One region of the Bacillus sp. BC05(2025) genome, then DNA from elsewhere that is predicted to be linked to it. Evidence: riboswitches for the same ligand, from Rfam matches in the RefSeq annotation. Region 1 holds a riboswitch; the other holds the start of a gene.
What was found. Region 1 has a riboswitch for preQ1 ahead of ACZ76X_RS06455 (QueT transporter family protein). Riboswitches for the same ligand answer to the same signal wherever they lie in the genome.
Positions count from the first base shown of each region.

Region 2: it holds a riboswitch for preQ1, as region 1 does, so the genes downstream of both, queC (7-cyano-7-deazaguanine synthase QueC) here and ACZ76X_RS06455 (QueT transporter family protein) in region 1, are expected to answer to the same signal.

Region 1 covers NZ_JBWYRA010000002.1:114,746-130,731, forward strand. Annotated here, with positions in the region: gene ACZ76X_RS06415 (sterol desaturase family protein) at 1-620, opposite strand, end outside; gene ACZ76X_RS06420 (cytoplasmic protein) at 704-997, opposite strand; gene ACZ76X_RS06425 (LysE family transporter) at 1,017-1,649, opposite strand; gene ACZ76X_RS06430 (YqcI/YcgG family protein) at 1,788-2,516, opposite strand; gene cspB (cold shock-like protein CspB) at 2,780-2,977, shown strand; gene ACZ76X_RS06440 (DUF2564 family protein) at 3,097-3,345, shown strand; gene ACZ76X_RS06445 (zinc-finger domain-containing protein) at 3,379-3,555, opposite strand; gene ACZ76X_RS06450 (ribonuclease H family protein) at 3,566-4,225, opposite strand; gene ACZ76X_RS06455 (QueT transporter family protein) at 4,377-4,862, opposite strand; PreQ1 riboswitch class I at 4,869-4,913, opposite strand; gene ACZ76X_RS06460 (aldose 1-epimerase family protein) at 5,046-5,918, shown strand; gene ACZ76X_RS06465 (reverse transcriptase-like protein) at 5,988-6,374, shown strand; gene ACZ76X_RS06470 (DMT family transporter) at 6,388-7,293, shown strand; gene ACZ76X_RS06475 (DUF6123 family protein) at 7,296-7,556, opposite strand; gene ACZ76X_RS06480 (cysteine hydrolase family protein) at 7,739-8,299, shown strand; gene ACZ76X_RS06485 (GNAT family N-acetyltransferase) at 8,334-9,194, opposite strand; gene ACZ76X_RS06490 (DUF7507 domain-containing protein) at 9,317-15,986, shown strand, end outside.
Region 2 covers NZ_JBWYRA010000002.1:357,598-373,583, forward strand. Annotated here, with positions in the region: gene queF (preQ(1) synthase) at 54-551, opposite strand; gene queE (7-carboxy-7-deazaguanine synthase QueE) at 570-1,286, opposite strand; gene queD (6-carboxytetrahydropterin synthase QueD) at 1,279-1,770, opposite strand; gene queC (7-cyano-7-deazaguanine synthase QueC) at 1,770-2,432, opposite strand; PreQ1 riboswitch class I at 2,526-2,569, opposite strand; gene kinB (sporulation sensor histidine kinase KinB) at 2,777-3,985, shown strand; gene ACZ76X_RS07760 (DUF6254 family protein) at 3,997-4,113, opposite strand; gene ACZ76X_RS07765 (DinB family protein) at 4,213-4,746, opposite strand; gene ACZ76X_RS07770 (M3 family oligoendopeptidase) at 4,886-6,580, opposite strand; gene ACZ76X_RS07775 (MarR family winged helix-turn-helix transcriptional regulator) at 6,741-7,187, opposite strand; gene ACZ76X_RS07780 (DUF3149 domain-containing protein) at 7,376-8,872, shown strand; gene ACZ76X_RS07785 (aspartyl-phosphate phosphatase Spo0E family protein) at 8,902-9,183, opposite strand; gene ACZ76X_RS07790 (divergent polysaccharide deacetylase family protein) at 9,521-10,291, shown strand; gene cbpA (cyclic di-AMP binding protein CbpA) at 10,358-10,981, opposite strand; gene ACZ76X_RS07800 (class II aldolase/adducin family protein) at 11,107-11,736, opposite strand; gene ACZ76X_RS07805 (NEAT domain-containing leucine-rich repeat protein) at 11,981-14,263, opposite strand; gene ACZ76X_RS07810 (DeoR/GlpR family DNA-binding transcription regulator) at 14,847-15,629, opposite strand; gene ACZ76X_RS07815 (saccharopine dehydrogenase family protein) at 15,670-15,986, opposite strand, start outside.

The DNA.
Region 1 (15,986 bases):
ACTTCTGTTTTTTTCTCTTTTTCTAAATTACGAGCTGTTTCGCTTAATTCAACATCTTTTCCATCTTTAAGCGTTCCAAATAGGAAATCGAATACTGGATTGGAAACACCAAACCAAAACCTTTCATTTTTATAATGGTGTAGTATGTGCTGTTTTTTTAGCCATCTTCCAAACTTAGTAACAGGACGAATTGGCTTATGTGCAATATAATGTTTCCATTCATAAACGAGAAGCATGATAATCATTCCGATTCCGAATGAAAGTGTAACAGTAACACTTTTTGTTATAGCGTACGATATTAGTAAATATATAGTAAAGCTCGGTATACTAAACCATACAGGCAAAAATAAAAGCTTTAAATCATCTGGATATACGTGATGATCATAATGTAATCTTCTTAACATTTTTAATAAAAATACGTTTTTAGGTGGTTTTAAGTGAAATAAAAAACGGTGTGTCATATATTCGTTAAGCGTATAAAAAACAATCCCAAACAAACAGGCTAACATACCGATCCATGTAAAAAATTGCATTTTTAAAATAATAATGAAAACAAATAATATACTATACATAATAACGATATCATGTTGTAAAAAGAACTCTTTCCCCACTCTCTTCATGTTCCTTCCCCCTTTTCCAAAAAAACAGCCGCAACATATCGTTACGACTACTTCTTTTATTTTCTATTCTTATTCTATTCGCTTTACAAATTTGCCTGCTGTTCTATTGTCGAGAAAAAATTGTTCGATCCAAATATATTTTGCTTTGGAATAATATGTTCCACCGCAAACACTGTTACTTCTCCTCTTTGTACCTCTCCAATAATGAGTCCAAATACTTCATGATTTACCGCAAAAGTTGGTTGCTTTGTTTGTAGTAATCTTGCCGCATTATGAAATACCGCTTCATATAGTGGATTCCTATCAGTAATTTCTTTTCGGATTTTTGGTGCTAACGTAATAATAATTTCTTTTCCGTCAATAGTGGTTCGATACATAAAAATCTCCCCTTCAATCTTATGTGAACAACTGTAAAGCTTTGTATGCAAAATGGATAGAATATCCTACTAAAATAATACCTGCTCCGGCTGTTATATAGCCAAGTGCTTTTTGCTTTAATAAAGTTCTGCCAAAATGGACAGAAAAAGCGATATTTACATTCCATAAAATAATACCAACGATAATACAAAGACTGTACAAAAACGCTTCTTGTTTCGTTACCTTCGTGAGCAGTGAGCTAAGTGTACTTCCATATATCCCAAACCAAAAAACAAGGTTTAATGGATTGGATATCGCAATTAAAAAACCTGCCATAAACGATTGTTTCAGGCCACCTACCTCTTCTTTTTTATATTCCATATTCGAGTGGGAAATTCCTTGTTTTACACTTTGAAATCCTAAATAAAATAACAAGAAAAAACCTGTGCAATACATAAAAGCTTGTACATATGTATACATAAACAAAGAAGATAAACCGAAATAAATGAGAAGCATAAACAAAATATCTGCAGTCATTCCACCAATTCCAACAACCCACGCATGCCAAAAACCTCGTTCAATTCCTCGTTTTAACATTTCAATATTAATCGGACCTACTGGTGCAGCTAATGAAATACCTAATACAATTTGTTGTATAATCGCTCCAAACATCGCTCTATCCTTTCTACTTCCTTTACTATTAAGTAATGATGTAATGATTAAAAATAGACTAGCTTTCATCAAAATATTCACTACTAAAATACCCTTTTTTATCCAAAATATACAAAAGAGCCACCTAGATGATGGCTCTTACTTTTCTAACTTATGAAGAAAAGGACATTTTCCTTTTATCGGCTCTACATCGTCTCCTATGAAGTATTGTTTCCATTCACGATGATCTGGATCACCATAATGACTAATGTTAGGGTGCTTCGGCAGCTGATCCCACTTTTCAACTCGATCTCGGACCGTTTGTCTTGAATATGCTCCTTTTGGACGATCACCTTCTAATCCATCAAAGATGGTGCGTGGTTGAAACCCAATAACGAGAGAATTTCCTAAATGCCTAGTTTTTCGTTGTTTATAAGCTGGTGCATTTCCAAATGCGAATATCGGTTCACCACCAAATGAAAATTCCCATAAGTAATGGTCTGGGTCTTCAGGAATTTGCTTCGGCCATGTTTGGTCATCTTGTTCATGTAAATATTGTAATACTTTCCAAAAATAATCACGATAATATTCCAGTGATTGTTCCTCACATTCTGGTTCCACAAAAAGAAAAAATCCTCTTCTTACAATTGGCCGCTCTTTCATTAACTCTAAAAAAGATAACATTGTATGTGGCAAATGGCTCCAATCATTATGAGAGAGAAAGGAATAACGAAGCTCATTCTTTTTCAAAGCAGTTAAACCAAAATAACATGGGAAAGTTGGTTCTAATACGATGTTTGAAAAATTTTCAAATTCTTGTGCAACCCAATTCGGTATATCCGTTCTCATTCTCATTCCGTCATTATCTAATAAATAAGACTCATTCATTCTTTCACCTCATTATGTATAGCATTCAATTAAGACTATTACATACTCGGCCTGTCCTATACCTATTTAAAAATTTGACTGAAAAATTATTTAAAAATACAAAAAAATAAAATCGCTTACTTGACTAAATTCTCCCAATTCGTGTATATTTAAATTAATCATTTAGCAGAATATTCAAGATTATAGCATTTTTAGTTTATATTATCTTTTCAAATGAATTTCACTAAATGAAAAACGTAAATGTTTTTAGGAGGAATTGTAACATGCAAGGAAAAGTAAAATGGTTTAACAACGAAAAAGGTTTTGGATTTATCGAAATGGAAGGCGCTGACGATGTATTCGTACATTTCTCTGCTATTCAAGGCGAAGGCTACAAAGCTTTAGAGGAAGGTCAAGAAGTATCTTTCGATATCACTGAAGGAAACCGCGGACCTCAAGCTGCTAACGTAGTAAAACTTTAATCCAACATATGACAGGAGGTTACCTTACTTGGTAACCTCCTTTGTTATTCCTTTGTATATTTCCGTTTTCCAGAGCAAAAACTATGTGAAATGCGCAATATACAAAGGAGGAATTAGCAATGGGATCAGAAGTAAATGATTTTGAAGAAGTAAAATTCCGTGTAGAAACAGCACAAAAAATGGTAGGATCAGCGACAATTTCAATGGATCCAGATACATTAGAGCATGCGACTACTGCTGTAGAAGCCGCTCGCTCTCAGCTTGAAATTATGAAATCTGTTGCAACAGATTTAGATGAGCCATTTCTGATGAATGAAGAAAAGAAATTAAGTGAGTGCGAGCATCAATTAAATGAAGCGAAGCACTAAAAAACATCCAGAGAATTTTCTCTGGATGTTTTTTCATGACAACTGCTCTCCATACTTTTTCAATGTTTCTCCAACTGTACATTGCCTAATACAAAAGGAATGAGCATAATACTTACTATTCGTCTTTCGGTTATGTTCTCGCAAAAAACACCCTTCACAATACGTTTCTAATAAGTCATTGACCTCTGTAATGAGTTGCTTTTTATCCACCTTTGCACCTCTATTCAGTTATTTCTTTATGACTATCTATAACTGTTCCTTCTAATGCTTGCGTAGCTAATTGGTGCGCTTCTTTATTTTGTTTTCTAGATATCGGCTCACATACTAGTTTTAATTTCATTTGCTTCGCCTTTTGTTCAATTTGATCTAAGTAATGATTTAAATGCTCATCATAGCAAGGCCATTCTCCAGCCAATTGTTGCAGTACAACTTGCGAATCGCCGCGAAGCGTGACCGCTTCATACTTAATCCCTAATTCCTCGAGTATATTCATACCGTATAGTAATGATGCATATTCCGCTTCATTATTATCATATATACCTTCTATATATGCATTACGGCGAATTCGGTATTGTTTATTCCCTTTTTTATAGTATACACATATACCTACTCCAGCTTCTTTCGTCTGAACATCATATCCCCCATCAAAATAAACGTGTATTTCTTGGGGCTCTTCCTCCACTTGTTTACTCAGCTTTTTCATTTCCTTTAGCGACCATTCCGCATCCATTTCATCATAAAATGATAGTTCTTTCACTCTTCCTGTTTTCTCGAAATCCTCTGCAAATTGCAGTACTTCTTCTATGTTCATATAATCTGTCGTTAATTCCGTCTGCAAACCGCGCTTCGTTTTATACAACCAATGAATTTTATATTTCATACTAGATTCCCCTTATATAAGACTTCTTATATGTAGCCAGCTAATGAAAGCCTCACTTTATTTTATTATATTGTATCAATAGTCACAGCATTATATTCAATTTGCTTACATACAAAAAGAGCTATCCCTATAGGAATAGCTCTTTCATCTATTACATAAATCTTTCAAATTGTACTCGTTTATTAATCCAGTACATTACAGGCATACCAATTGCCATGACAACAAATTCACCGATTGCACATGTTAACCAAGTCAACATAAATGGTAAATCAAATGCAAGATGAAGTTCAATTGCAATCATAAACATTGTAATTGTAAAAATAACTGTATTAAAAATCATACGAGCCCAAACACCTTTAATAAACCGCATAGAAATAATCGTTGCAACTAACGCAAGAATAGATTGCCCTACTCCAAATACTAAATCATACGCGATCATAGGTGAGAAAAAGAGATTCGTTAAAAATACACCTAATACAATTCCGTAAATTGCTTTCTTATTAAATACAACAAGATGATTAAACATCTCTGAAATACGAAACTGTACATTCGTAAAGCCAAATGGCTGAATAAGCATAGAAACAGCAATATATAATGCCGCTAAAATACCATTACCGACTAAAGTTCTAATATTCATGACAAAATCTCCTTAGTTTTTTTACGTGGGATGGTTTCGAACCACGTTATTCGTTTTTTAAGCAACAAGATTATATTCTACGCAATATACACTCTTTCGTCAATAGATTCCTATCATTAACTACCTTTTTTCTTTTAGACAACGTATAATAAAATATACGAAAGTTTTAGGAGGTTTCACTTCATGACAGCAACAATTCAAAATGAAAAAGTGATCGTTTCCATTTCTGACAAAGGTGCAGAATTACAAAGCGTTCGCTTAAAAGAAGATAACACTGAATACTTATGGCAAGGCGATTCCACTTATTGGGGGCGCCGCGCACCAATTTTATTCCCAATTGTCGGCCGATTAGTAGATAATACATACTACGTAGATGGTAAACCATATTCTTTAACACAACACGGCTTTGCTCGTGACCTTACATTCTCTGTAAAAGAACAAAGTGAAACGAAAATCACTTACATTGTAACTAGTAATGAAGAAACATTAAAAAAATACCCATACGAATTCGAATTACTCGTTTCTTATGAGCTAGACGGACAAATCGTTCATGTAACATATGAAGTACATAACCCTGCTTCAAAAGAGATGTTCTTCTCAATCGGAGCACATCCTGGTTTCAACTTCCCCCTATTAGAGGGCGAATCATTTACAGATTATCATTTATCATTTAACGGTTCTGAACGCTTAGAAACAAGCGTATTAGAAGGACCTTACCTTTCAAGCAAAAAGCAAATAATCGCTGAAAATGCAACTGAATTACCACTTACATACGATTTATTCAAAAATGATGCACTTATTTTTGAAAATATGAATACGGATGAAATCTCTATTCGTTCTCATAAACATAATAAATTTGTAAAAGTAGAATTTGACGGATTCCCATTTGTCGGCGTATGGACACCAGGCGAGAATGCTCCCTTCTTATGTATCGAACCTTGGTACGGAATTGCTGATGAAGTAACTCCAGCAAAAGATTTCAAAGAAAAAAAAGGAATTCAATCTTTACAAGCGAATGAAACATTTACATGTCGTTATAGCATTACAATTGGCTAATTACTCTATCCCCTACTTCAATGAAACATATAAGTAGGGGATCATCTTATCATTTGGAGGTTTCTCATTTTGATTGAAGTATATATTGATGGTGCATCAAAAGGAAATCCTGGTCCTTCTGGTGCAGGCGTATTTATTAAAGGGGTTCAACCAGCTGTACAATTATCATTACCCCTTGGGACAATGTCCAATCATGAAGCAGAATACCACGCTTTACTTGCGGCATTAAAATATTGCACGGAGCATAATTATAACATTGTCTCTTTCCGTACAGATTCGCAACTTGTCGAGCGGGCTGTTGAAAAAGAATACGCAAAAAATAAAATGTTTGCACCACTATTAGAAGAAGCACTGCAGTACATAAAAAGTTTCGATCTCTTTTTTATTAAGTGGATTCCAAGTAGTCAAAATAAAGTTGCTGATGAGTTAGCTAGAAAGGCTATCTTACAAAATTAACGGGGGTATGAGTGTGAAAAAAGATTGGATTGCTCCTCTTGCTTTATTATTTGTCTCTTTTATTTGGGGAGCTACGTTTGTCGTTGTTCAAAATGCTATGTCTTTTGTTGGTCCATTTACTTTTAATGGTATTCGCTTTTTATTCGCTGGAATTATTTTATTATTCGTTCAAATGATTTTCTCAAAAAAAACTTCAAAACAAAATATAAAACAAAGTAGTCTCGCTGGATTAATCGTTGGGTTCTTTTTATGTGTTGGCTATGTATTACAAACATTTGGCTTACTTTATACAACTTCTTCAAAAGCAGGTTTCTTAACAGGACTTAGTATCGTTATGGTACCCATTTTGTCTTTTATCTTTTTAAAACAAAAAGCTACCATTTTTATCGTAATGGGCATTGCTGTAGCAACAGCAGGTTTATACTTATTAACAGCTGGTGATTCTTTTCAATTAAACATGGGAGATATACTCGTTCTCGGTTGTGCAGTTGCGTTCGCTGCTCATATTCTTGTTAACGGCTTCTTCTCTAAGAAAATATCACCTTTATTATTAAGCACGTCGCAAATATTAGCTGTCGGTATGTTTTCTTCTATTTGCGCTTTTTTGTTTGAAGATTGGGGAAAATTATTCTCAGCAGCACTATGGACGAATTCTTCCTTTTTATTCGCCCTATTTTTAACTTCTCTATTCGCGACATCCATTGCTTTTTTCATTCAAACATCAGCACAAAAACATACATCTCCAACGAGAGTAGCCATCATTTTCGCAATGGAGCCCGTTTTTGCTGCCTTAACAGGCGTTCTCGTGGCAAACGAACAACTTTCTGTTTCCGCTATTATCGGATGCCTATGTATTTTTCTAGGCATGGTTTTTGTTGAATTACCTTCCAAAACAAAAAAAGAAGCGCAGGCCGCGTGAAGTTACGCTTGTAACTTCCGCATAAAAGCCTTAGCGCTTTTTTTATCTGTAATCTCTTCTTCTTTCAATCGTTCTAATAACGCAACAAAATAACTCCCATCAAACTGGAATTGATGTTTAATTGTCGCTTCTATTGCCGCGTTCACAATTCCATCAGATGCACCCGTATATCCTTGTCCGAACATAATAAATCCTTGTGCTTCCTCTGATAGTTTAAATCCTTTCGTATGTAAGAATGAAAGATAATCTTCTACTGTTTGCATGTTATTCCCACCTACTCAAAAATTCTCCATCTCCTATCATACATGTTTTTACACGCTATGAGAATGAAATTTCTTTGACAACTTTGTAAATCTATCGTCTACTGCATAGACAATAAAGGATTTACTTGCAATATGAATGAATATGTATAGGGGAACTTATTTCATATTAAAGGGGAGACACGATGAAACAAGCACTATTAATTATCGATGCGCAGCAAGAATTAATGGATGGAAATGAACAAGAAAATGAAGTTTTTCGTAAAACCGAGTTATTATCTACACTAAATACAGCCGTACAGAAAGCGATAGATTCAAATGCCCTTATTGTTTTCGTAAGAGATACCGATGTTGCTTCTGGTAGCGGAAAAGGATTTGAAGTACATAATGAAATTCAAGTACCTCAGTCTGCAATCCTTATTAATAAAGCAGCAACAAACGCATTCTATGGCACTTCTTTACTTGAACTTTTAAAAGAAGAGAAGATTGGCCATATCGTTATCGGTGGATGTAAGACAGAGCATTGTATCGACACCGCTGTTAGAACTGCTACTGTACAAGGGTTTGACGTTACATTAATGAAAAACGGACATTCCACAACTGATTCTAACGTATTATCTGCAGAACAAATTATTGCTCATCATAATAAAATTCTACATGGACATTATAACGTGGATCATTTTTCTATGGTGAGAGATATTGAGGAAGACCTCTTTCAACCGACTCACGACCAATATCGTGATTAATAAAAAAGAATCCTTCATTCAGAAGGATTCTTTTTTATCCGAAAATTTGTGCTGCAATACTGTATAGTTGTCCATTTCTTTTCAAAAACCGATCACTATTTCTCATCATAATTGGTGGTGTATGAACCTTTTGAAACCCAACACTCTCTAATTTTCTCATAAAATCTTTCTTTCCTTCTGATACATCTATTCTTAATTTTCCATGATGCTCTCTTGCTAAATAATGTACAATCCTCATTGCCATCGCATCATCTTCAGCAACGACCGGACCTATTATTTTATTTTCTGGTGTTTGTATACTTAAACCGTAACCTAATACATTTTGTTCCTTATCCTTTACAACGATACACTGTTCACTTTGCATAATTCTTTTCGTTACAAACCCTTTTCTATTTGTTCCAAACGCATATTCATCTAATTTTATTATTTCTTCTAAATCACACTCCTCATAATTCATCATATAATCTTCATTTCTCATACAATAATTATTCACATTGTACGAGTTACATATGTATTTAGAAACATAGCTTACTGCTCTAAATCCCAATTTTTCATATAAAGGCTTTCCCTCGTCCGTAGCAATAAGCATAATGGGAGTTTGAGCTGATACGCTCTTAATACATACATTCGTTATCGCCTTTCCAATCCCACTTCCCTTATAATCTGGATGTACAATGACCATTCCGATAGACGCTAATTTCTCCCCATATAATATAATTGCTGCGCTAGCAATGAGTTCCTTTCTCTCATTCCACACACCATATACAATACCTGAGTCAAAAATAGTTTCAATTTCTTCTTTATTATAATCCCACCCAATATAAGAAGATAATGTTACAATATCGCCTATTTGTTCTTTCCTAAGACGCTCTACTCTAATTTCCAATTTAATCATACTCCATCCCCTTATCTAGACATTTAAATCATTATTATCAAATCAACTTGTACATGTTTCACTTTATTTGTCACACACATATCCTATTTTGACCAAGACTATATTGGAAATGAGGTGACAACATGCCCATTACGAATCGATTTTCTACCACCACTAACGGCGCACTCGCTATTACAGGAAATACTTTAGGCTTAAGTAAAATTAGTAATCAAAACCGGGCTGGTACAATCGGGGCAATTGGTGCATTCGCAACTACGAATACCGCTTTACAAGTAACTTCTTTTCCTGCTGGTACAACGTTAAACTATACACAAAATAGTTCTACCGCTCTTTTAAATATCCCTGCTGGTAGTACCATTCTTTACGCAGAACTCGTTTGGGGTGGAAACTATTTATCTCGTGATCAAAACATTACGAGCGTATTAGGAAACCCAGTTTCTTTTACAACACCTGTGTCAACATACTCAATTACTCCTTCAGCTGTTACAGCTTCTAATCAAACATTCGTTTCAAACTCTATTACATTTGGATTTTACACTCGTTCAGCAGACGTAACGACTCTTATTCAAGCTGGAGGGTCTGGTTCCTATACTACAGGATCTGTACCTGGACTTGTTGATCCTTTAGATGCTTCTAATGGATCAATTAACTCGGCTGGATGGACACTTATCGTCGCATATCAAAATGGTTCCTTACCTGCAAGAAATTTAACCATTTACGTAGCTGGTAACCGTGTTTCTGCAGAAACTGGTAGTGCCGATGTATCTGTTTCAGGATTTTTAACACCTTCAGGAGGACCTGTAAGCGGGAGATTGTTTTTAAGTTCTACCGAAGGAGACGCTGATTTAACCGGGGATCAAGCATTATTTGGACCAAATTTCAGTTCATTAAATGCATTATCTGGGCCAAATAATGCTGTAAATAATTTCTTCGGTTCTCAAGTGAATAATGCAGCTGGAAATTTAGATACAACCGGGACATTTGGAACACGAAATCAAAGTGCTTCTACAGGTACAAATATATCTGCAGGGAGGCAAGGTTGGGACATTACTTCTATTGATATTTCTCCTTATTTAACAAATTCTCAAGTGTCCGCCGCAATCCGTTTAACAACTAACGGAGATGCATATATGTTAAATACAGTCGGATTACAAATTAATATAAACTCGCCTAACATACAAGCAACGAAAAGTGTGAATAAAAGCATCGCAGCAATTGGAGATGTTCTCACTTATACCGTTACTATCCCTAATACCGGGCTCCTCCCCGCCAATAACGTTATTTTTATAGACAGTCTTCCTAACGGCACTTCCTTTATACCTGGCACTGTAACGGTAGATAACGTACCACAAACAAATGCAAACCCGGCTGCTGGTATATCTCTTGGAACAATTAATAACAGTGCTTCTCGTACAGTAACTTTCCAAGCAACTGTCGTTTCTCTCCCAAATCAAAATCCGATTTCTAACACCGCAAATATTACATTCCAATATACACCCATTGCCGGCGGAACGACTTTTAACGGTCTTGCAACAAGTAACTCTGCTGGAACACAAATTAATCTTGCAGATATTAATGGTACAAAATCAGTTAACAAACTCTTTACCGATATTGGAGAAACGTTAACTTACAATATTGCCTTAGCTAATATAGGAAATATTGCGGCAACGAACGTTATATATAAGGATCCGATTCCTAGCGGGACTACTTTCATTCCAGGCAGTGTAACTGTTAACGGAGTTACGCAAGCTGGCGCAAATCCCGCTACTGGTATAGCAATTGGATCTATTGCCGCTAATTCTACGACTACTGTTTCATTTCAAGTACTCGTTCCTTCTATCCCGCAAACAAATCCAATATTAAATAGTGGTACAACAACTTATCAATACATTCCTGTGCCAAATCAACCCGCAGTAAGCGGGACTGATATAACTAATACCGTATCCACTCAAGTGAATAATGCTACTGTCACAATGACGAAAGCGGTAGATAAAAATTTTGCAGATATTGGTGATACACTAACGTACACTGTTTCCTTTACAGGTACAGGTAATACGAATGCGAATAACGTTATTTTTACAGATGTCATTCCTACTGGAACAACTTTTGTTCTCAACAGTTTAACGATAGATGGAACGACACAAGTGGGAGCAAATCCTGCTACTGGTGTGAATATAGGATCTATTCCAACTGGCACAACAAAAAATGTTTCATTTCAAGTAGTAGTAAATACAATTCCAGCGTCAAATACCGTATCTAATGGATCAAGCGCTTCTTATCAGTACACTGTCAATCCTAGCCAATCTCCCGTTACAAAAAACATTTCTTCTAATCTCGTTTCCACTCAAATTAACAATGCAAATTTAACAGTAACAAAATCAACAAATAAACAATTTGCTACAATTGGTGAAACAATCAGTTATACAATTCTTATTACAAACAGTGGAAATACAGCTGCAACTAACGTACAACTAACAGATCCACTTCCAAATGGAACGATATTGACTCCTGGTACTGTAACACTAAACGGAGTTTTGCAAAATGTAGATTCTCTCGTTGCTTTACCTATCGGAACAATTCCTAGCGGAGCTACTTTTACTCTTTCTTTCCAAGTAACAGTCATCAATATTACCGCCCAAAATCCTATCATTAATAATGCATTCGCTTCTTACCTATATACTGTAAATCCAAGTGTGCCACCAACTTCAAAAACAGCAAATTCTAATTCTGTTACATCAACAATTAGACTAGCAAACCTTCTGGCTACTAAGTCTGTAGATAAAACATTTGCAGAAGTTGGAGAGGTTTTAACTTATACCTTCGCTCTTACAAACAATGGAAATGTTGCGGCGAACAATGTAGTACTATCCGATTCAATTACGAACGGCACTTCCTTTGTACCAAACAGTGTCATAGTTAACGGTGTTACTCAGCCGGGTGCTACACCAGCTAGCATTAATATTGGTAGTATCAATGCTACTACTACAATTACAGCTTCATTCCAAGTATTCATAACTAGCATCCCAAATCCAAACCCTATTTCAAATAGCGCTTCTATTTCCTATAACTTTATCGTGGATCCAAATGCTTCCCCTGTAAGCAAGAACACTACTTCAACCACTACATTTACTCAAGTAAACGATGCAAATGTCATTTCAACAAAAACAGTGGATCGAGCGTTCGCTACCGTAGGGGATATATTAACTTATACTGTTACTTTGGCGAATGCAGGAAGTGTTACTGCTGATAGTCCTACTTTCGTTGATACGAATCCAGACGGTACTACCTTTATCCCAAACACTTTCCTTATTAATGGTGTCCTCCAAAATAACGCCGATCCAAATGTCGGTGTTCCGTTACCTTCTATTCCTGCTAACGGCTCACTTACCGTCTCTTATCAAGTAACTGTCACCTCTGTCCCAACACAAAATCCAACAATAAATTCATCTAGTACACAGTATAGTTTTATTTTAAATCCAGGAGATCCACCAACAATAGAAACCTCTTTAAGTAACACTGTAAGTACACAAATCAACTTAGCAAATGTCGTTATTGTCAAACAGGTAGATTTAACTATTGCTGATGTTGGGCAACCAATCACATATACAATTGCGTTGGCTAACCCTGGGAATACTCCAGCGAATAATGTAGTTGTTACCGACATACTCCCTCCTGGTACGACTCTTGTACCAAATAGTATTTTTATAGGCGGTGCTTTACAGCTAGGTGCAGATCCAAGTGCCGGCCTTCAAGTTGGTACTATTCCAGCTGGTGGCATTACAACAATTGTTTTCCAAATTAGTGCAAATAGTTTACCTTCACCAAATCCAGTTCAAAACAGCGCTGCACTTCAATATAGCTTTATCGCAGATCCAAATTTACCTGCTGTTGTCAGAAACGCTACTAGCAATATAGTAACGACACAAATTAATACTGCTAATATTGTTGCTACGAAACTAACAAGCACAAATTTCGCTGATGTTGGCGATGTCATAACGTATGCAACAACTTTAACGAATAACGGCAATATCCCTGCCTCTAATGTAACGTTTACAGATATCATTCCGGATGGTACCATCCTCCTTCCTAATACTGTAACGATTAACGGTGTTCCTATAGCCAATGCAAATCCTGCTAACGGTATTCTTATTGGTACGATAGGAGCAAATTCATCACGTACTGTTGCATTCCAAGTTTCTGCACCAACTATTCCTAGTACCAATCCGATTACAAATCAATCAGGCACCACATTCCAATACACGTACGATTCAGCCAAACCAGCTGTAATGCAAATGGTGGCCTCTAATACTGTACAAACAACTATTAATAAAGCTACGATTACCTCTGTAAAATCTGTAGATAAACAGTTTGCTAATGTAAATGATACGATTACGTACACGACTACTTTAACGAATACTGGTAACACACTTGCATCAAATGTAATATTTACAGATGTTATTCCAAACGGAACGTCGTTTATTCCTAATAGTGTAACTGTAAACGGAAATACCATTCCTAATGTCAATCCAGCAAGTGGAATTGCAATTGATCCAATGAATCCTACTGCAAATACGACCATCTCGTTCCAAGTGCAAGTAAATTCTATCCCGAATCCGAATCCAATCCCTAATCAAAGTAATACAGCTTACCAATATGTTGTAAACCCTAACTTACCTCCAGCATCCTCTAATTCACTAAGCAACGTTGTAACAACTCAAATTAACAATGCTACGATTATCGCAACGAAATCAGTAAACACACCTAATGCTGCAATTGGAGATATCGTTACTTATACGATTGCAGTTACGAACACAGGAAATATCCCTGCTAGTGCAACTGTTTTAACAGATGGACTAGGCGCAGGAGCTTCATTCATCCAAAATTCTGTAACTATTAATAATATTCCACAACCAGGATTAGATCCATCACTTGGTATTCACTTAGCAGATATTCCGCCGGGAGATACTGTATTCATTACTTTTCAAGCACAAATTTTAGCGATACCACCTAGTGGCACGTTAACAAATAATGCTCTCGTAAATTATGAATATACTGTGAATCCAAACCAATCACCTGCTGTTGGTAGCACAGTTACGAATACGACGGTTACTCCAATTATTGATGCTACTCTATCTATAAATAAAACTGTCAATTCAACATTCGCTACCATTGGAGATACACTTACTTTCACTTCTACCATTATTAATTCCGGTAACACTACCGCAAACAATGTTATTTTTACAGATTTAATTCCAAATGGTACGGCGTTTGTCCCAAATAGTTTTACAGTAAATGGAACGACCATTCCTAATGCCAATCCACAAAACGGCATCAATATCGGTAACATAAATTCAAATGCATCGGTTATACTCAGCTTTCAAGTAAACATTACAACAATCCCAAATCCGAATCCAATTCCGAACAAATCATCGCTTCAATATAGCTTTATTGTAGATATAAATGAACCACCTGTTTCACGAACCGTTCAATCCAATACAACTTTTACACAAGTAAATACTGCGTCCGTTATCGCAACAAAAACTGCAAGCAATGCATTTGCTGCTGTTGGAGATACAATTACGTATACAACTACTCTTACTAATAGCGGAAATACTACTGCAAACACACCTGTTTTTATCGATATATTACCACCCGAACTTTCATTCGTTCCTGATAGCGTACAAATTAATACAATCCCACAACTTGGATTTAGGCCAGATAACGGGATTTCTTTAAACTCAATTCCAGTTGGAGGAACGACAACAATTAGCTTTCAAGCGATCGTTGGCTCAATACCAACTACAAATCCAACGTTGAACCAATCTAGTACGACATATTCTATCATTGTTGATCCTAACCAGCCACCAGTGACAGAAACAGCTACAAGTAATCCAACTTTAGTGCAAATTAACGAAGCAATCATTCAAGCAACGAAAAGTGTGGATCGACTTTTTTCTGACATCGCACCTGGAAATTCATTTTTAACGTATACAGTTTTATTAGAGAATATAGGAAACACAACTGCTACGAATATCATTTTTACTGATCCAATTCCAAATAATACAGTATTTATAGAAGATAGCGTTCGAGTAGGCGGGGTTTTATTACCTGGGGTAAATCCAGCGAACGGGATACCAATTGGGGATATTATTGCAGGAGATTTTATAAATGTTACATTCCGTGTGCAAGTAGTTAGCATCCCAAATCCTGTTTTTACAATCGGACCTGGAGGACCAAACTCCCCAGTTGTAAACGGCGCTTCTGTTAATTACCAATTTATCACAACACCTAATTTACCACTTGTTTCACGAAGCACGACATCTAATTCTGTTTCGACACAAATAAATGCTGGGGAAATTGCGGCAATCAAATCTGTAGATAAAACTTTCGCTACGATTGGCGATACAATTTCTTATACAATTACATTAAGTAACCCTGGAAATGTCACTTCACAAAATATAATTTTCACGGATATTTTACCTGATGGAACGACATTTATATCTGGCACTCTTGTAAATGATTCTGGTTCGCAGCAAATCGGAAACCCAGCTACCGGAATTCAGATTGGAAATATAAATCCCGGTAGTACAGCTACGATTACGATAAACGCACTTGTAACAAACATTCCAAGTATAAATCCAATCTCTAATTCTAGTTCTGTACAATTTCAGCATATTGTCGATCCGAGTCAACCACTTATCACTCAAACAGCTTCATCTAATACCGTCACTACAACAATAAACAGCGCAATATTAACTACCACAAAAAGTGCCGATAAATCTATTATTTCTG
Region 2 (15,986 bases), 240 kb from region 1:
TAATAGAAAGAAAGGATCTGTATAACATACAGATCCTTTCTTTCTATTATATATTAACGATTATCAATTGTTTCTGGATATAAATCATGGTTCATCATGCGGTAGTCAGCCATTTGTTCATACTTCGTTCCTGGGCGACCGTAGTTGCAGTAAGGATCAATTGAAATCCCTCCACGTGGTGTGAATTTACCCCATACCTCAATGTAACGTGGATCCATTAATTTAATTAAGTCATTCATAATAACGTTCATGCAATCTTCGTGGAAGTCACCATGATTGCGGAAACTAAATAAATATAGCTTTAAAGATTTACTTTCTACCATTCTTTGTTCTGGAATGTAGCTAATATAAATTGTCGCAAAATCTGGTTGGCCTGTTTTCGGACATAAGCTTGTAAATTCAGGACAATTGAATTTTACAAAATAATCACGGTTTGGATGATTATTATCAAAAACCTCTAAAATTTCTGGGCTATATTCAAATAAATATTTTGTATTTTGATTTCCTAATAATGTTACATCTTTTAAATCTTCATCTAATCTTCCTGCCATTTTAAACATCCCTTCTCATTATACTCCGCGTTTATTTCCCCATACTAACGCATGAAGCTGCGGCAATACTTTTGCATTATTCATTTCTTTGCAGTTAACCGCTTTTTCAATAAGCCACTCATACTTATCTAATAGCTTTTTAATCAACATCGCATCATCCACAGTTTTTGTATCATCATTTCCTACTTGTAAGAAAAATGGTACATCTGGATAACGTTTGTGCATCTTAACTGCATACTCAAAGTCATAATCGTCAAATACTACTACCTTTAAGCTAATGTCTTTTCCTGCTAGCTTCTGAATCACATCATCTAACTTCTGAAAATCAGTATTCATCGTCGAACTCGGTGGTTTTGGAGAAATCGTTATTTCATCAATTTCAAGTAACCAATCTTGCCATTTGCTCCCTTGCGTTTCGATTGCCGTTCGCATTCCGTTCTCTTTTAATATAGAAAGAAGAAACTCAATATTTTTCAGCAATGCCGGATTTCCACCTGAAATCGTAACATGAGAAAAATTTTCGCCACCAATTTCTACAAGCTCATTCCAAACGTCTTCTGCTGTCATCTGTCTAATTTGATCTTTAGCAGATCCATCCCACGTAAAAGCAGAATCACACCAAGCGCAGCTATAATCACAACCAGCTGTACGGATAAACATCGTCTTTTGTCCTACAACCATTCCTTCACCTTGAATAGTCGGACCAAATATTTCTAAGACAGGGATTTTACTCATCGAGCATCCACTCCCGTCTTACTTCTGCATAACTAGTCGGAGTCTCAAATAGACGAACAAATTCAACACGAGCTCCTTTATATTCGTTCACACGATTATCTTTTATTAACGCTTCTGCCATCTTTTCATAAATCCAAACGACCATATTTTCAGCAGTTGTATTCATCGCTGGTAACGTTTCGTTTAAATAACGATGGTCTAAATAAATTTCTATTTCATTCTTCCAAATTTCTTTTATATCTCCAAAGTCAATTGCAAGACCTATTTCATTTACATATCCACTAATCCCAAATACCACTTTATATGTGTGACCATGTAAGTTTTTACATTTTCCTTCATAACAGTGTAAATGGTGTGCTGCATCAAAAGTAAATTCCTTGCTGACCATTACTCGTTTATTATGATATTTGAGCTGTTTACGCTGAATATCCTTGTCCATTTTTTGCAAATTTTCTACGATGCGAAATCCAAAGAAATTCTCCATTAGTTACTCGCTCCTTCGCGTTCTTGTAGGTACGTATCTAATCCTGCTTTACGAAGTTGACATGCTGGACATTCACCGCAACCATCACCAATGATTCCGTTATAACATGTTAATGTTTTTTCTCGAACAAACTCGAATGCTCCAAGTTCATCTGATAATTTCCATGTTTCCGCTTTATCAATCCACATAAGTGGTGTATGAATTACAAACGGATAATCCATAGATAAATTTAAAGTAACGTTTAACGATTTCACAAACACGTCACGGCAGTCTGGATAACCACTAAAATCAGTTTCACATACACCCGTTACAATATGACGTGCTCCAACTTGTTTTGCTAATACAGCAGCAAATGATAAGAATAGTAAATTTCGTCCATCCACAAACGTCGATGGCAATTCACCTTCTTCATGTGTAATCTCCATATCCGTTCTCGTTAACGCATTTGGAGCAAGTTGATTTAATAGACTCATATCTAGTACTGTATGTTTAATTCCTAGCTCTTTTGCAATTTCCGCTGCACAATCAATTTCTAGCTTATGACGTTGATTGTAATTAAACGTTACAGCCTCTACTTCTGCAAACTGCTCTATTGCCCAAAATAAACATGTCGTACTATCTTGTCCTCCACTAAAAACAACAACTGCCTTTTCTTTTTTCATTTCACTCATTCTCCTTCTCTACTACGAATAAGAAGAAAGAACGTTCTTGAACTGTCACAATAAAAAAACAAAACAATACCTAAAGATATTGTTGTTTCCATAGTTTTTTATAGAGGGAGTTCGCGAACCTCTCCCGCGCATTGCACGGAATTCCTTCTTTCATTGACAAAGCTTATTGTAACATATTGTATACTACCAGAAAAAATTTCTGATTTTTCCGCTATTTCTCATTTCATTTCTTTCATTTTATAGTATGATTAATTTAATATAAGAAGAGAGGAGGCATCCCCCTGAAATCCTTTATTATTTATCTCTTTCTAAATATATTATTCATCCTTGTTACAATGCTCGTATACCATTTATTTTGGAATCAAAAAGGGAAACGCTCTCCTAAATTAAATTCAGCTATATTTATTGTATTATGCTGCCTCGTTACTATACTATGTATCACTTTCGCAGCAAAAACAAATTATGGATTTCAATTTGATATGCGTCATATCGTATTAGTTGTCGGTACATTAACCGGAGGTCCTATTGCTGGTGGATCAATATTAGTTGTATTAAATATATATCGCTTCTTATTAGGAGGAATAGGTGTTTTCCCATCGCTTATCGGTTCTATCCTTCTATTTATTGTTCTACTATTTACATACAAATTTTTCAATCGAACTTCTAATCGTATAAAAATAATACTCGCTATTATCTACAGTCTGACATACGGATTTAGTTGGATACCTTTCTTCCTTTCAAAGGTTACAAATAAGACTGATTATATACCACATATTGTTGTGTATGAGTTATGTACGATACTTGGTACGATTCTTATTTTATATTTACTACACATATTACAAACTCAAATTCGTCTCCAAAACGAACTTATGAATGCTGAAAAATTTCATTTAATTGGTGAAATGGCAGCATCTATCTCTCATGAAATTCGCAATCCATTAACTTCAACAAAAGGATTTTTACAACTTTTACAATCAGATACATGCACTGAGCAAGAGCGAAAATTATATATCGACATAGCCATCAACGGAATCGAACAAGCAAATCACGTTCTTACAGATTATTTAACCTTTGCAAAACCAAGTATTGAAAAAGAACAAACATTACAGTTAGAAGAAGAACTACTGCATGCATTATCGTTAATTACACCGCTTGCTAATTTAACAAATGTGCGTACACATTATATAAAGCAAAGCACTTCTTTTTTTATCGCGGGAGAAAAACAAAAACTAAATCAATGTTTGTTAAATATTTTAAAAAACTGCATTGAGGCCATGCCAAAAGGCGGTGATCTTTATTTCACATTAGTTCCTGATCATAAGCATATTCAATTATATATAAAAGATACAGGAGTTGGCATGGATCAAGAACAAGTAAAACGCCTTGGATCCCCTTTCTATTCAACAAAAGAAAAAGGTACTGGTCTTGGAATGATGGTCGTATTCAGTGTTGTGCAAGCTATGAACGGAAAAATTGATATTATAAGTGAAAAAGGTACAGGTACAACTTTCTTATTAACTTTTCCACTCATACAAAAAACGTGATGAAATACTCATCACGTTTTTTCTGTTCCTTCAACTAATTCAGCAAAAGCTTTCACTTTTCCATGTGGTTTTTGATTTTCTTTACGTGCTTTCCAAGCGCGCTCTTCTTCTTTCTTTTTCTTGGACATACTTTTCAACTCCTTCTTTTCTTTCTCTCTGTAGTATTCCAAAATAAGAAGAAAAACTATGCACATATGAAAAAGAAGTGGTCTCCCACTTCTTCCTAATTATCGCTGTAAAATTGCATGTTTCGCCTCTTTTAACTGCGTAAGATGTCTTTGTTCATGCAAATCAAGAAATTGAACCCACTGATACAAATTCAAATCATTAAAAATAGGATGCTTTAATCCATTTTCAAGTAAATCTTTTTCATCTATCACACTATGAAGCGCATGTAATAGTTCTTGTCGTGAATGTTCTAGTAATTGAATTCCTTGCTGTTTTTTCATTAACGTTTCTGTTGGTTTCATCTGCTGAGGAGCTTCTCGTTTATGTGTGCGATCAAGTGTAAGTTGGAGGTCTTTAAATGGAGTCGTGTTTTTTTCGTTTTTTTGTAAAGCATATACAAGGGCAGACGTGACAGATTGTTCAACTAAATGCAAGTGATGCAAAATTTGAATAATACTCCATTTATCACGACGTGGCTTTACATTCACTTCTGTATCATTTAACATTTCAATTTCTGATAATAGCGTGCTTCGGGTAGACTGTAATGAGTTCACCAAACTTTCTAAACTCACATCCATATTAGATTGAAGCATACTTCTTTCCCCCCTTTTTGTTGGTGAAAAGAGGTGCTCCTTATTAGAAACACCTCTTTAGTATTCTGAATTTTCTTTTATTATCTCATTATTTTCTCTTTATGTCGATGTTAAACATGTGAAAAAAAGCGCATGTTTTTTACAATTTTGTGTCGTCAATTGCATGTAGCCATGCTTCAATTTCTGTAATAACACTTTTCACACAACCTTCAGCAAATGGAGATGTTAAATTTGCAACTTCTACTAATTCCAAGAATGATTTACTTCCACCTTGTTGGCACAGGTTCACATAATCTTCCCACGCCTCTTGTCTATTATCTCTTGCACGTTTCCAAAATTGCAGTGCACAGATTTGAGCTAACGTGTAGTCGATATAGTAGAACGGTGAGCTATATATATGCCCTTGACGTTGCCAGAATCCACCGCGCTCTAAATAATCATTATCTTCATAATTGCGATGCGGTAAATACTTTTTCTCTATATTACGCCATGCAGTCTTACGCTCTTCGGGTGTTGCTTCAGGATTTTCATATACATAATGTTGATACTCATCAACAGATACACCATACGGTAAAAACAGAAGTGCTGAACTTAAGTGAGAGAAATAATATTTATCTGCATCTTCTTCAAAGAATAGCTTCATCCATGGCCATGTGAAGAATTCCATACTCATAGAGTGAATTTCACACGCTTCATATGTTGGCCAATTATATTCTGGAATTTCAAATTTACGACTTTCGTATACTTGGAAAGCATGGCCCGCTTCATGTGTTAATACGTCAATATCACCAGACGTTCCGTTAAAATTCGAGAAGATAAACGGCGCTTTATAATTCTCAATATATGTACAATATCCACCGCCAGCTTTTCCTTTTTTCGCAACTAAATCTAATAAATCATTATCTAACATGAAATTGAAAAATTCATCTGTTTCAGCCGATAACTCTTTATACATCGTTTTTCCATGATTAACAATCCAATCCGCATCTCCTTTTGGAGTTGGATTACCTGTAGGGAATTCAAAGTTTTCGTCGTAATATGCTAACTTCTCTACACCGATACGTGCTTGTTGTCGTTTTCTTAATTCCGTTGTAACAGGAACGATATAATCTAGCACTTGCTGACGATAATTCGCCACCATTTCCGCATTATAATCTGTACGGTACATTCGTGCATATCCAAGTACAACAAAGTTTTTGAAACCTAAAGATTTTGCGATTTTCGTTCTCACTTTAACAAGCTCGTCATAAATACGATCTAACTCTTCTTCATTCTCAGCTAAAAATCCGTAATATGCTTCACTCGCTGCTTTACGTTCACTTCTTTCTTTTCCTTGCATAAATGGAATAAGCTGTGATAATGTTCTTTCTTCCCCTGCAAAGTCAATCTTTGCAGATGCTAATAACTGTGTATATTGTGAAGACAATTTATTCTCTAATTGTAAATCTTTCACGACTTCATCAGAATATGTTTTTAAATCACACTCCGCAAGAGCAAATAATTGCTTCCCATAATACGCCTCTAATTCTTCACGGAATGGAGAATGAATTAACGCATTATAATACTTTGTACCATACCCTTGTACAACTGGAGAGAATTCATCAAAGAAATCTTGTTCTTCCTTATAAAAAGCATCTGTCGTATCGACAGAATGACGAATGTAACAAAGATTCCCCATTGTACCAAAATCGTTGCGAATTTCGTTAATTGAATGAATAACTTGTTTTTGTTCTTCCGCAGTTTTCGCGTTATCAAACTTCTCTAAAGCAACAGTAAACTTCTCTTTTAATTCTTCAATATTTGGCCGTTTATATTCATAGTCTTTAAATGACATGAACGAGCCTCCTCTCCATTATATGCATCCTTACTATAATTCAATGCTTACTTACAAATCTCCTCTTATTCTTCAGCAAAATACGGCATATACTGCCATCATCACATGTAAACAAAAAAGCTTTGGATTTCTTTATCCAAAGCTTTTTTGGAACACGTTATTACTTTTCATACTTTCCAATCTTTTTTAATAGATCCAGTAATTCGTCCTTTTCCTCTTTCGTTAACATTTCAAAAGACTGATGTATAACTTGCTCATGCCCTGGAAAAATAGAAGCAATAAACTTCTCTCCAGCCTCAGTTAATTGTGCATAAATAACACGTCTGTCATTCGGGCACGGAATTCTTTTTACTAGTCCCTTTTTCTCTAGCTTATCTACAACATATGTAATGCTGCCACTAGCTATTAAAATACGCTCACCAATTTGCTGAAGTGGTTGACCGCCTTTATGATATAGCAGTTCTAATACAGCAAATTCAGTTGGATTTAACCCGTTACTTTGTATAGATTTGTTTGTAGTATCCATAACAGAACGATGTACACGAGATAATGCAATAAATACTTTTAAAGATTGAGAAATTTCTTCTCGTCCATTATTTGATGTCATACAATTTTCAACCCTTCACTTAAATTCTCAGTAATAAAAAGAAAAATAGTACTGCATGTAAATTCCGAATGAGTATTCACTCATTCATTACCTCTCCCCAAATATATTATGAATGATTCTTGAATAAAAACATGACAATTTTAACATAGTTTATATATAATGATAATAAAAAAGAAGGAGTACCAAATTTGAAAGTCAAATTCCACAGCATAGTTTTATATATATTACTTGTTATCCTACCAACGATAGGGATTGGCGCTACATTTTATTCATATCATTCGTATAAAATGAAACAGGAAAACAAACTATCTGCTCACACGGTTCTCTTCTTATATAGAGACTATTTAGATTATCACCTTGGCGAAGCAATTTCTGCATTAGAAATGCTCTCAAAGATCGTAGGAACCGAGACTGGAAATATAAATGGAGTTAAAGAAATTGTACATGATACAGATGGAAACGATGCACGTTTTTCTGGTCTATATTACGCTACACCAGAAGGCATCATTACGATCGCATCCGAAGGTGACCGCCCACCTGTTGATGTTTCTGATCGTAAATATATTCAAGAAGCGTTACAAACAAAGAAAACAACTGTATCATCAGTCATTACAGATCGTGTTCTTGGACATCAAGCTATTATAATTGCTTCTCCCATCTTTAATAAACAGAAGGAGCTATCAGGCTTATTGTTAGCAAGTTTACGCTTTGATTACATTTCATCATCTTTAAATGCCATTAAGCCGCAATACCATTTTGAAGTAACTGATAAATATGATGTAGTTTTTCTAACCGATGACAATAACAAAATAAGTGATGCACATTTTAATATGCTTACTACGCCACTCAAAAGATTAAATTGGAAGGTCTCTGTTTCTCCATTACCTATCCATCAAAAAACTTTATACCAGTGGGTTGCAATAGAATGTATAGCTACATTATTTTTAATGTCTATCTTATTTTTACTTGTTCAATATATGTTGTTAAAACGTCAAACAAAACTAGAAAGACAACAAAATGAACTACAAAAAATTGAATTAGTTGGAACTTTTGCAGCTAGTACAGCCCACGAAATCCGTAATCCCCTTACTGGAATTAAAGGGCTTGTCGCTCTATTAAAAGAGAAATATAAAGATGAACAAGATCAGTTCTATTTTTCCATCATCGAACAAGAAGTAGAACGGATTAATGAAATTGTAAGCGAATTTCTTATTCTTGGAAAGCCAACTGCTATCATTGAACAAACATATGATGTGAGAACCATTCTAAATGAGGTAGCATTAATTATTCAATCTGAGGCGAATCTACATAACATTATATTCAATTTACATTTGCCAGACCGTCCTGTTCATATCCGTTGCTCAAAAGACCATATGAAACAAGTGGTTTTAAACATTACCAAAAATGCAATTGAAGCCATGGCTTCTGGCGATGCACTAACTATTTTCGTAACAAACAATGACACACACGCACAATTGCGAATCACAGATACTGGTAAAGGGATTCCTAAACATATTCAAAAACACCTCTTTCATCCGTTCTTTACTAATAAAGATACTGGAACAGGTCTTGGACTTGTCATATGTAAACGAATTGTAGAGATGTACAATGGGCATATTTTTATCGACAGTCTAGAAAATGAAGGAACGACAGTTCATATCGAAATTCCGTTACACATAGTATAATTATCCTTTTCCCAAAAGGGTAATTATACTTATTTCATAAAACCAGCCACAAGCATTCGCCAAAAATTACTCGATTTCCCTTCATACCCAATTTGAAAAATAGGTACCTTTATAATAGATAACCATTTTGGTGTTTGTTTTTCTTTATAACATTGGTACTGTAAAATAAGCTTGTCCAATTCTTGACTCACTTGAATTGTCTCCATACTATTTAATCCGCTCGTTAAACCTAATTGAATCATCTCTTCACGTTTCATATGAATATCACGTGAAAGCTTTTCTAATGTGTACTTCCTTTTTACAGTAAACATTCATATCCCCCTTATTATACTTCCATGCTCTCTACTTCACTTCTCCATTGACCTTTTAACTACTTAATCATATTTGAATTTGAAGAATCAGAAAATTTAACATTTTCTCCCTGTAATTTACAAATCTTTACCCTCACTTTGAGAATTATTACAAATTATTCTATCTTTGTAAATACATTCGCAATAATAGACATTTTTTTTATCTTCTTTTTTTACAAACACCAATTAAATAGCGGATTCTCTATTTTCTCTATACTTTTCTTCGACATTTTTTGTTTAATTTATACAAAAACGCAAACCATAATGATAATTGATAATATAGAAAGGAAATATTTATATGCGCAAATATACGATTGCATTGCTTATGTTTACTCTGTTTTTACCAACCTTCTTGTTTCCTATTCAAGCACAGGCCCATACAAACAAAGTAGCTATTGTCATCGATGACTTCGGCAATAATATGAAGGGGACTGATAAAATGTTATCACTTCCTATTCCACTTACTGTTGCCGTTATGCCTTTTCTCCCTTCCACAAAGGAAGATGCGCTAGCAGCTCATAAGAAAGGGCACGAAGTTATTATACATATGCCAATGGAACCCATTAAAGGTAAAAAAGAATGGCTTGGACCAAAAGCAATTACAACTGATTTAAGCGACGAAGAAATAACTAACCGACTCGAACAAGCGATTCAAGAAGTACCACATGCAATTGGGATGAACAATCATATGGGATCGAAAGTGACCGCGGACGAAAGGATTGTACGACTTATACTTGCAGCTTGTAAAAAACATGGTTTATTTTATTTAGATAGCAAAACAAATCCTAAAAGTGTTGTTCCAAAAATCGGGAAAGAATTAGGAGTACCAATTATTGAAAATCAATTATTTTTCGATGACGTATACACAGCGGCACATATTTCAAAACAAGCCCAATTACTCATTAAAAAACTTCAAGAAAAACCGATTATGGTAGCTATCGGGCATGTTGGGCCTCCAGGTGAAATTACATCCCGTGTTATAGAAACTTCTATTCCTAAAATTCGCCAACATGCAGATTTTATCTTTTTATCCGATTTAGCATTATCTCCGCCTCCTGTTTCAAAATAAGATTCATTACTCTAACTAAAAAAGGAGCAATCTGCATATAGCAAATTGCTCCCTTTCCTTTTCGCCTTAAATATAATCTACATGACTCACCCTGAATCCTTTTTTCTCTATTTTTTCGATTAATTGCTTTAATCTTTTTTCATTTAACTCATCTGTTATATTTACAATAACGCGGCGAATATATTGATCGCCATTATCTAGCGTAAATAGTCCACCGATATGAAATGTTTTCAACAGTGTTCCAAGTTCTTTAATCGTTCCCTTACAATCTTGTGTTGCAATTGTTAATATATACCCCCCCGTCCGCATACCGAATGAATCTTCAATAACATCAAATATATTGGAATGGGTTAAGATACCAACAAATTCATTATAATCATTTAGCACAGCTAAAAATGGAAGGCGACGAATAGCATAAAATGCCCTAAAAAAAGAATCCTTTTCAAAAATAAAAGCAGAGGAATCTTCCAACATATGATCCATACTTAATTTCTCTAATCCGCCATTACACTTCTTTTCTAGAAGATCTACTTTATAAATAATCCCCTTGAATTTCTTTTCATCTTCTGCTAATACTGGGATTGCTCGAAATCCCGTTTCATTCATAATTTGCAGAGCCTTTTCACCTGAATCGTTCATTTTGCAAAACGTTACTTGCGGTTTTGGCAGAAAATGATATTTAACTCGCAAAATATGTTCCTCCTTACATGTCAACATGTAATCTATATATAATAAGGAGACCTATATTTTATGAGTAAATTTATTTTAAAAACGCTTTCATTTATTTATTAACTCGTAACAACATCACAAGCATTTTATATAACAGAGCTCTTAGCACCTTTTATCATTAACAATTTCACATGATAATTCATTAAATACTCTATACCCTCTAGCCATTTTTTCGCTTCTTCTGGCGTTTTCCCCCACACGATCATGCCATAATTATGAACGAGAACTACGCCTCCGCCTTCAATAAAATTAGGTACATTATTTTCTAATAAATTAGCGAATTTTTTCTCGTCTTCTACAATAGGAATGGTCATTTCTGTTATACCTTCTTTTCCAAAAACACGTTCCACGCTACGCTTATCAAATGTTACTTCCCCAGTTTCTCCATACAACTCTGATATTAAATGACTATCTACAGTTTGCACTTGTAAAATACATTCTGCACTACTTTTTTTATAAATATCCGCATGCATAAATGATTCGGCAGCTGGTTTTTCTTCATTTTCAAATACTGGCTCACACATACAATTTACAACAATAAAGTCCTCTTCTGAAAATAACCCTTTATCTCTTCCCTCAACGTTCACTAAAAAAGTTAACGGCTCTTTTGACGTACAGAGTGATAAACTAATTTTTGTACCATAAAACCAATCACGAAGTGCCAATTCAGATTTCACATCTTTTAATTCATTCCATTTCTTTAGAAAAAATAACATTTCTTCACCCCCGGCGTAATATTCATATAATGTTCGAATCCTTTCTATGTAAAAGGAATATTTTTTGATTATTCTAAAAATTTAATTGAATTATCACATGAGAACGCTTTTTTGTCAATATGGTTTCATCATTCCTCTTTAAAATAGGCTATTCATATGTCAATACTCCTATCTATTCTTTACTTGATTTCGCAATAAAAAATACGTTATTCTCCTTATGGAAAATAACGTATTTTTTCACTGATTATTTAGTTATTGCATTATATAAAAACTGCGCATATTGTTCACGTGTTACGACATCATCACCTAAAAACTTTCCGTTTCCATCACCTTTTGATATATTATGATCCGCTAACGCTTTCACATATCCTTCTGCCCAATGGCCAGTTGGTACATCTTTAAAGTTCTCTTTATTATTTCCATCTTCTTTTAACTGAAATGCTTTATATAATACTACAGACATTTCGTATCGAGTTAATATTCCATCTGGACGAAACTCCCCAGTACCATCCCCTTGCATAATTCCAGCTTGCGCAACTGTAGCAATATCTTGCTCAAACATATGCCCTTTCGTATCTGTAAATCGTTCTTTCTGCTCTACTTTATTTTCTAATTTCAAGTACCTTTGTACTAAAGCCGCAACTTGTCCGCGCGTAATATTGTCACCAAATCCAAAATTCCCATTTCCATATCCCTTAAAAATATTCTCTTTCGCTAAATAATGAATTGCTTCTTCTGACCAATGTCCTTTTGGTACATCTTTGAATGCTACTACTTCTATTTTTTCATCCTCTTTAGTAGTATTCCCCTCTTTACCTTCTACCACATTTTGAATTACCGATCCTGTAAAGAAGATTCCTGTATCCGCAAATGGGTCTTTCACTCCAAATTCATATACTTTCTCACCTGGTGTACTCCACGTAACTGCATCGTTACTATACGTACCCCCTTCGCTCTTCAAACGAATTTTTGTAGAAATTTTACCATCTTTTTCATATACAGGTACTTTCACTTCTTTATTTACTTCTGTATCCTCTAGAAAGACTTTTTGGTTTTGAACATTAATATACGCTTTCTTACTTAACTCTATTACTGGTCTAACATCGCGGATTTCATTTGCAACAAAACTTAAATATACTAACTTATTCAACTTACTAACTGGCGATAAGTCTGAAATATAATTTGCTTCTAAATCAAGCTTTTGTAAGTTTACTAGACTTGCTAATGGCGTAATATCCTTTAACTCATTATTAGGCAAATCTAATTCTGTAAGCTGAGCCATTTTAGCAAGTGGTGTCACATCTTCTATTTTGTTTTTCCCGATAAATAATTTATTTAATTGATTCATTTGTTCAATACCCGATAAATCTTTAACTTTATTACGCGTTAATACTAAGTCCTTTAAAGGTAATGAATATAATGGTTTAATATCTTCAATTTGATTACCCGCTAAAGTTAAGTATGTTACATTTTTCAACGCGCTTAATGGAGCAATATTTGTAATTTTATTATTTGCTAAATTTAAGTAATCTAGTTGTTCCATTTTCGATAATGCTGTTACATCTTCTATTTGGTTGCCTGATAGATATAAACTTTTTACATTTTTCATTTCAACTAATGGTGCAACGTTTGTAATTTTATTATTACTTAAATCAAGAGATTCTAAATTCTCCATCTTAACAAGTGGCGTTACATCTGAAAATTCATTACCACGTAAAGCTAAATGATTTAATTGCTTTAAGTTTGCAAAGAACGACGGATCTTTTATCTTCGCATTCGCAACTGTTAAAGATTTTAAGTTTGGCATATATTTTAATGCACTATAATCAAGAATCTCATTCGTATTTAAAAACAAATTCTTTACTTGTAATAACTCTTCTTTCGTAATAGGTGTATTTAAATCTTTTCTATTAAATACTTTTTTATTAACAAGTTCTCTTAATTTATTATCTGTTATCATATTTTGATTATCAACTGGATTATCCGTTTCCGTATTGCCTGAATTAGAGCTATCATCTGGTTTCTCTGTTTCTTTGTCACCTACAGTTGGATCTTTCATTTCAAATTGAACTTGATATTTGTGATCATATCCAATAGCCGGAATAAGTATATGCATTTGCATATTGTGCTTCTTCTCAAACTCGCCAATTTCAAATTGAACTACTTTCGTTCCATTCTTCCTCTTATCTTCTGACAAAACTTTCACATCATGAAATACACCCGGCTGGTTTCTATCTTCTATTCTAAGATATTGAAAATAATCGCTATCTTGCATTGTTACAGTAACAATTTTTTTCCCGTCTGCAATTGTTACTTTAGGATCCTTTATATATTGAGAAACCATAGATGGCTCGTCTTTTTGGTCCTTATATATTTTAATCTCAGTATCGTATGAACGTTCACTCGCTGCTACGACCGACTGATTTGCTTCAGCTTTTAGTGCTGCTAATGCTGGAGTAGAGTATGCAGCAAATGGAATCGCTAATGTTGTTGCTACTACTAACGCCTTCATATATTTTTTTTTCAAAATAATGTCCCCTATCATATATAATTTTTATAATTGATAATATTTATCAATTAACCACAAATAAAAGATAATGAATCTCATTATCATTGTCAATGGGAATATTACATTAAATTTATATTTCCAAAGATAAAGTGAAACTTTAATCAGTGGGGGTTTTGTTCATCCCCACTGATTATCAGCCCTCACCAATCGGGCTTTTACGAGCAGCCCGACCCCCATCTAACTTCTTTGCTTCCGCTGAATTTTGAAGTGGGGATCTTACTGCCCGTTAATGCGGGATAAAAAATAAAAAGGCCCTTTATTCAGAGGGCCTTTTTACTTATCGTATGCAGAATTTCACTTTTTTCTTTTTCATTAATAACACCAATTTTTTGCAAAATATTTGCATACAATACAAGTTTATTATATATCCGCTCTGACATACTTTCCCTTCTTTCCTTCGACCAACTTTTTTTGTATTGGTAAATTATATGAAAGAGATGCGAAAATGTGTCCACTTTTTTTGCATAAATACAAATCTTTTATCCCGCTATTTGCAGGCAGTAAAACTCCCACCTCACAATCAGGTGGGAGTTCCATGTATTTAGCAAATTGTCCATTGAATATTATGCCTTTTAACTTCCTCTTCAAAACTATAGGGCATTTTCTTATCACAAATTACATGTTGAATGCGGGAAAACGCTGCTATTCGGTAATTTCCTTTTACGCCTACCTTTGTATGATCACATAAAATATATGTTTTCTCTGCTAATTTCATCATCGCTTCCGACAGTTTTGCCTTTTCTAATTCAAAACTAGAAACCCCAAAACCAGGTAACAATCCATCGATCGAAACGAATGCTTTATGAAAATGAAATTGCTGGATTACTTGCTGCGAAATAGACCCAGATACACGTGAATGCTTTGGAGATACTTTTCCACCAATAAATAAAACTTCACCGTGAAACATCTTTTTATTAATAGAAGAAATTAATTGTGTCGCTACTGGAAATGAACTTGTTACAATCGTTAAATTTTTACGATGAACAAGATATGGTACCATTTGAAGTGGTGTACTTCCGTCATCAATCGCAATAACATCTCCATCTTCCACAAATGTTGCTGCTTTATACCCAATTCGCTTCTTCTCTTCTATATGCAGCATCTCTCGTTCTAACATTGGTGCCTCTATTCCAGCTCCAGGAAGCTGGACGGCTCCACCATACACTTTCTTCAACTTCTTTTCACGATCCAATTCTTCTAAATAACGGCGTATCGTCTCTGTTGATACAGCAAACTCTCTCGCTAACTCTGAAACTTTTACTTTCCCTTTAAATTCTACCTTCTCAAGAATGGTTCGCTTTCTTTCTTCACCTACTACAGACATAACCTCACCCCATTGCTTTCTACCTCATAAACTGCCTTGCTTATACAAAGTTATAACTTTCTTTGTAAGTAGAAACTTCTTCATGAATATGAATACCACGCTTTTTTAGTTCGTCAAAAATAATTTGTGGATTTAGAAAAGCTTCCTCAGGTGTCACAACACCAACTTGATTTACATTTCCTTTTGCAATTAACTCTGTAGCAATCCCAAATGGAATACCAACGTTTCTCGTATAAGCTCTTAAGTTTTCCCATCCTACAACAGATCCATCGGATAACGGGTGTGTATGATATAAGACGTGCCTTTGTTTTTCATTATTTTTCGTACCTATTACTTCTACATGAAGTGCATAACCGT